One region of the Shewanella sp. SR43-8 genome, then DNA from elsewhere that is predicted to be linked to it. Evidence: predicted binding sites of a transcription regulator. Region 1 holds the regulator's gene; each other region holds the start of a gene.

Region 1 (2,277 bases):
CAAAAAAGGCTGATAGCGCCGCCCTAAATTGACTGGCATCTTGACCGGCAAGTAAAATGGCCATTGGTGGGCCGCCGATCGCAGCGATATTGCCAAATATGCCCGAAAATACCCCAGCGATAAATAAACTGATGCGATTGATTGGTGCGGTAAAGCGAAAGACGCTTAGGATAACGGCAATAAACACGATTGCTGCAATCACCAAGCCTAGTATGGCTTGTGGTGCAAACAGTAATAACCCTGCACCTAAAAATCCTCCTGGAACACGTCCCAGTAAGGCATATTGTAATCCATTAAACTGCAGGTGGCCGCGCTCTCTAAACAAGGTCATTGCAGAGATTGCAAAACCCATGGCAATAATAGGAACAGGAACTAATTGAGGATTAACAATATACAGTAGTGGGCTTGCTACAACGGCTAACCCAAAGCCAATTAAGCTTTGGGTTAGCGCGCCAAAAAATACAATAATTGATGCCAGTATCAAAGTGGTTGGATCGATAAATGACATCATAATTTCTCTTTAAAATATTACTGCTTATAGCAATCCACATTGAAATTGGATCTATTTTAGGCGTACAGCAACTTTGCCTTTAAAAGACTGCCTCGAATACCACGCTAATCATTTTCGCTAAAAGAGCAAACTTCAATAAGGATTGGTATCAATGGGCAGTTTTAAAGTCGGTGAGGGATTCATTAACCTGTAGGTTATTCGAGCTCTTCCCATTCGATACCCATATCATCCATTAACTTTTTCGCTTCACTTGGAATGCTATCAGGCTGATCTTTTGATAAATCACCGTCATAAGGTAATGGTTGACCTGTGTACGCGTGCAAAAATGCTTCGCATAACAGTTCACTGTTAGTTGCATGGCGCAGATTATTTATCTGGCGACGCGTCCGCTCATCTGTCAGTACTTTTAATACTTTTAAAGGGATAGAAACCGTAATTTTTTTTACTTGTTCATTTTTTTTGCCGTGTTCGGCATATGGGCTGATATATTCGCCATTCCATTCAGTCATTAACTTACCCTTAACGATAAATACGCTGCAGATTTTAAACCGTTACAATCTCTAGTCAAATTATTGCTACTATTTAATCCCGATGCAAATAGATTTCTCGATGTTTAGACGTCTAAACGGCTATTTTGGTTGACTCGGGGAGAACTCTTCGGTAAATTTGGACGTCTAGACATCTATTGTGTGTTTGTGACTTTTTAGGAATCAATTATGACTCAGTATCAAAGTGCCACTTTGGCCGTTCGCCAGGGTATAGAAACAGACACACAACATGGTGCTATCGTGCCGCCGATTTATTTATCGACCAATTATTCATTTGATGGCCATACTAATCCTCGCGAGTTTGACTACAGCCGTTCAGGTAATCCGACGCGTTGTATATTAGGTGAGGCGATTGCAAAACTTGAGCAAGGTGTAACTGGTGTGGTGACATGTACCGGCATGGCGGCCATTACCTTAGTGACCAGTTTGTTGGGCCCAGATGATTTATTGGTTGTGCCGCACGATTGTTATGGTGGCAGTTACCGTTTATTTACTAACCTGGCCAAAAAAGGTCAATTTAAGTTATTGGTTGTTGATCAAACTGATGCGCAAGCGCTGGGCAACGCGATAGCGCAAAATCCCAAAATGGTCTGGTTAGAAACGCCATCAAATCCATTACTGCGGGTAGTCGATATTAATGCGATCAGTATCGCTTGCCATGAGGTTGGCGCGTTAGTGACGGTTGATAACACTTTTTTGTCGCCAATATTACAACAACCTTTATTGTTGGGGGCCGATATCGTTATTCACTCAACCACCAAATACATTAATGGTCACAGTGATGTGGTCGGTGGCGCTGTGGTGGCTAAAGATGCTGAAGTGGGTGAATTATTACATTGGTGGTCAAACACCCTTGGATTAACCGGTTCTGCTTTTGATAGCTATTTAACCTTACGTGGCTTAAGAACGCTGGCAGTCCGCATTCGTGAGCATCAACGTAATGCGCAAAAAATTGTAGAATTACTCAATGCCAGTGATGTGGTTGCCAAGGTGTATTATCCAGGGCTAAAAGACCATCCGGGTCACGAAATTGCCGCAAAACAACAACAAGGTTTTGGCGCTATGTTAAGTTTTGAATTAACCGGTGGTGAAGCTGAAGTGGTGGCCTTTTTACAGGCATTATCTTTGTTTAGTATTGCTGAAAGTTTAGGCGGAGTGGAAAGTTTAGTTGCTGTTCCTGCCACCATGACTCACCGTGCAATGGACCCACAGGCAAGG
Region 2 (2,277 bases), on a different contig from region 1:
GTTGGCTTCCGAGCGCTTTGATAAACGCCTCAACTTGTTGTGGTGCTGTGACTAAATCAAGATGCAAACCATCAACTGGTAATGCACTCACCAATGCTCGATGATGGCCAATAGAGCCATAATAACTGGCAAGTAATATCTTCAATGATGCCGGTTTTTGTTGCGCTAAAAATTGATAACTGTGGCGAATGGCTTGCTGCCACTCCTCGGTTAAGTCTGCGGCTAATACTGGCTCATCAAGTTGTACCCAACTCACACCTTGGTCTGCAAAACGTTGCAAAATCTGCTGATAAACCGTCAGTAGCTGCGGTAATAACGATAGCTTGTTAAACTCAGTCAGGCTTTTCGATAAATACAAATACGTCACTGGGCCAAGCAATACCGGCTTTACTTGATGACCGAGTTGCTGCGCTTCACTGACGTCATCAAACAACTGTTCAAAGGCAATCTCGAAGCTTTGATCAGCGCTTAATTCAGGCACTTGATAATGATAGTTAGTGTTAAAAAACTTGGTCATTTCTGCCGCACAAGCATGTTGGCCAGTTTGCGATCGGCCACGGGCAACACGAAATAAGGTGTCTATATCGATAGGCGCTTGGCTGCCATCGGCTTGAGTAGCTCGGTGGCGATCTGGGATCACATTTAAGGTGGCACTTAGGGTTAATACTTGGTCGTAATAAGCAAAGTCGCCTACTGGAACTAACTCAACGCCGGCATCTGCTTGCCACTGCCAATGCGTTTTTTTTAATTCACTGGCGACCTGTTTCAGTTCAAATAATGAGATTTCTGCGCGCCAATAACGCTCAAGTGCAAACTTCAATTCACGCTGACGTCCAATGCGGGGAAATCCTAAACTTGAAATTTTCATGCTGCTTTCCTTTTCGTTGAAGCAAAATTTATAGCCATTTATGCAGAAAAACCCGCATAGGCGTCTGGACGTCTAGAAGTTTATTGTGCTACTCTGCTGTCAAGCAATCGAATTGATTTCATCGGCTAGTTGAGCAAGATTCATGTGGAGAGAAAATGATAGAGCTTAGACACCTTCGCACCTTGATGGCGTTAAAGGAAAGTGGCAGTTTAGCGGGTGCAGCTAAAAAACGATTTGTAACCCAGTCGGCGCTTTCTCATCAAATAAAAGAGTTAGAAACACGGATTAACTCAACTATTTTTGTTCGTAAAAGTAAACCGTTAACGTTTACTCACGAAGGTTCACGTCTGCTGAATTTAGCGGAAGAAATCTTACCGAAAGTGATTGCAACCGAATCTGATCTTAAGCGCGGTTTAGAGGGTGAAAGCCACCAACTTAAGCTCGGCATTGAATGCCACAGTTGTTTTCGTTGGTTAATGCCGGTTATTGAACAATTTAAACAATATGCGCCAGCAGCTCAAATTGATATTTCAAGTCGTCATTTATTTGATTCACTCAATGCGCTGGAAACAGGGAGTTTAGACATAGTGCTCACCTCTGACCCAGTGCCTGGACATAGCGTAGCTTATCAACATCTATTTGATTTTGAAGTAAAGTTAGTCGTTGCCAGTGATCACGCATTAGCGGCACAAGCCTTTGTAACACCAGCTCAATTGGCAAAGCAAACTTTAATCAGTTACCCAGTGCCTCTCGCGCGTTTAGACATATACAAACACTTTTTAGAGCCCGCTGGTATTGAACCTGGCGAGCAAAAACAATGCGACTTAACCTCAATGTTATTGCAGCGAGTTGCCTGTAATGATGGCGTAGCCACCCTACCAACTTGGTCTATCCGAGAAAGTCAGGGGCTGAGTCTTACGGCGGTAAAATTAGGCGCAGAAGGACTAAAACGTCCATTGTTTGGCGCGTATCGCCGCGATGCCACTAATGCAAATTTAATCCAACAGTGGCTCGAGCTGGTAGCAAGTGAAGGTATAAATTTACAGCGGGTTGATTAATAAACCTCTTTTAGATAACACGCGTCGAAGCACAAGTCCAGGTGAATCAGGGTTTTGTGTTTGGCGTAAGTTATGGGCAATTAAAAATTCTTCGCGTAAATCGTCATCCAATCCTAATGCATCAAATGCATCAAGGGATAATTGTTGTTGCTGGTTATCAATCAGTGATTTTAATACTTTTAGTGACACGGGGCGAGACAGCTCTGCATTTAAATAGGCAAAAGCCGTTAATACAATCACCTGACCAAAAACACTAAATAATGCTAAGGTTTGCATTTCATCCGCATCAATTTTGATGTTATCACCGGTTTCAATCTGCTCACGTAACTGTTCTAAACAATCATCTGCAAT
Region 3 (2,277 bases), on a different contig from region 1:
ACGGCCCATGAACGCTTCTTCAGACGGAAGGCCTAAATATTTAGCCGATGCACCGGTCGCAATAATTAATGCATCACAAGTAAACTCGCCGTTGTCACCTTTTAAGCGGAAAGGGCGCTCAGTTAGGGTCACTTCATTGATATGATCGAAAATAATTTCAGTATCAAACTTTTCAGCGTGCTTTTGCATGCGTTCCATTAATGCTGGACCAGTTAAGTCTTCCGCATCGCCTGGCCAGTTTTCTACTTCCGTAGTGGTCGTTAATTGGCCACCTTGTTGCATACCTGTGATCATCACAGGATTTAAATTTGCACGCGCAGCATAAACAGCAGCGGTATAGCCGGCAGGGCCAGAACCTAAAATTAGTAGGTTAACGTGACGAGCTTCACTCATGATTTTGATCTCCGATAACATGCCTTAAGCAATTTGCATGGGATTGTATGGAATTTACTGCGGCGGGTAAAGTGAAGTTGAGTGTAGGAAATCGATTGGGGTTATCTATTATGTAAATATTCCGTTTCAAGTGAGGCAATGCTAAACATCATCTCACTTGAATCGCTTAATTATCGCTCGGTAGTGTTGCTCGTTTAGACTTAGTAAACCAAATGACAAGTTGGTAGGTTATTTTTTTCTAAATAATTCTGGTGATATTCCTCGGCTATGTGGAATGTTTGTATCGGTACAATTTCAGTCACAATATGACGCTGTCCCCATTTACCGCTGCGAGCTAATGCCAGCTTTGAACTTTCAGCTTGGGCTTTTTGCTCTTTATCGTGAAAAAATATCGTACTGCGATATTGAGTGCCAATGTCGCCACCCTGCATGTTTAACATGGTCGGGTTATGGTTTTTCCAAAACACATCCAGTAGGTCGTTAAAACTGACCACTTCAGGATCAAATTCAACTTGGACAACTTCAGCATGGCCAGTGGAACCCGTCTTCACTTCTTTATAAGTTGTTGCAGTGTCTTTGCCACCCATGTAGCCACACGTTGCGTTACTGACGCCGTTAATTTCACGGAAAAAATATTCAACACCCCAAAAACAGCCTGCACCAAATGTTGCTAACGCCATGACATACCCTTAAAACATATTATAGAAGTCTAGATGGCTGTAATTGTGTTGAATATTGTGATCTTTTGCAAGCAAACTTTTATTAATAAATAAAACTAACATATGCCTGCAATAAAATAGTCCTTGGCTATGATAGAATCTGCCGTAATAGGCATCTTAGTTAACAGCCGTTTACGTCAAGTTTAACTACGCCATATAATAATGAGACAAGGAGTTGATAGTGTTATCTGACCTGATGATAAACCACGATTTTTTAGCCTATACCTTAGCAAATCCGACTCGACTACCAGCAGCGTATGACTTTATGTTAGCCCAACATACTCGGGTTGATGTATTAGATACTGGGGTGATTGTGTTTACGCCAACAACTGCCACTAAAGACATAGTGTTGTCATGTGCCGTGCACGGTAATGAAACTGCGCCAATTGAAATATGCAATCAACTGATTAAAGATTTGCTGACTCAACGTATAGAGGCCAAGCAGCGTGTAATGTTTTTAATCGGTAATCCCGCTGCGATCATTAATAAAACCCGTTTTATTGATGAAAACATGAATCGCCTATTTAGCGGTGCGCATTCAAAGGGCGAGGGTTTAACTCACCCAGAGCGCCATCGAGCTAAAGCGTTAGAGCAATACGTGGCTGACTTTTTCAATGCCAATAGCGACAATCAACGCATTCATTACGACTTACATACTGCAATACGTGCTTCAAAGCATGAAAAGTTTGCCATTTACCCATATCGTCCAGGTCGTGCTTTTAGCGGCGAGCAAATTATGTTTTTGGCGGCATGTGGTGTTGATACCATGTTATTCCATCATGAACCGACAACTACGTTTAGCTACTACTCCTCAGAGCAATTTCAAGCAGATGCATTTACCGTTGAATTAGGAAAAGTGATGCCATTTGGTCAAAACGACATGAGTCGTTTTGACCAAACTCATACTATGCTTGAAAAACTGATTACTGAGCCTAAGTTAGCGCCTGTTGAGTTTGACGCAAGTAAGGTCAACTTGTATAAGGTGTCTAGGTCGATTAATAAACATTTCGATGACTTTGAATTTAGCTTTGCTGGTGATGCTGAAAACTTCAGTGCTTTTAGTCACGGGGCAGTGTTAGCGACAGAAGGTGGTAAAGCGATCACCGTCGAACAGCCACAAGAGGCCATTGTATTTCCGAATGCAAATGTACCCATTGGGCAGCGT

The links. The regulator MetJ, encoded in region 1, represses methionine synthesis genes. The targets are predictions, from matches to a motif close to TAGACGTCTAGACGTCTA.
Region 2: a site for MetJ is predicted at 934-951, ahead of metE (5-methyltetrahydropteroyltriglutamate--homocysteine S-methyltransferase). Genes of this name have one in related genera too.
Region 3: a site for MetJ is predicted at 1,096-1,113, ahead of msrA (peptide-methionine (S)-S-oxide reductase MsrA). Genes of this name have one in related genera too.

What each region holds. Positions count from the first base shown of each region.
Region 1 is NZ_JACJDX010000003.1:297,125-299,401, reverse strand. Features, by position in the region: gene H5114_RS05545 (sulfite exporter TauE/SafE family protein) at 1-511, opposite strand, end outside; gene metJ (met regulon transcriptional regulator MetJ) at 706-1,020, opposite strand; gene metB (cystathionine gamma-synthase) at 1,228-2,277, shown strand, end outside.
Region 2 is NZ_JACJDX010000005.1:240,716-242,992, reverse strand. Features, by position in the region: gene metE (5-methyltetrahydropteroyltriglutamate--homocysteine S-methyltransferase) at 1-868, opposite strand, end outside; gene H5114_RS08440 (LysR family transcriptional regulator) at 1,024-1,926, shown strand; gene H5114_RS08435 (HDOD domain-containing protein) at 1,909-2,277, opposite strand, start outside.
Region 3 is NZ_JACJDX010000018.1:11,937-14,213, reverse strand. Features, by position in the region: gene trxB (thioredoxin-disulfide reductase) at 1-393, opposite strand, end outside; gene msrA (peptide-methionine (S)-S-oxide reductase MsrA) at 594-1,073, opposite strand; gene astE (succinylglutamate desuccinylase) at 1,294-2,277, shown strand, end outside.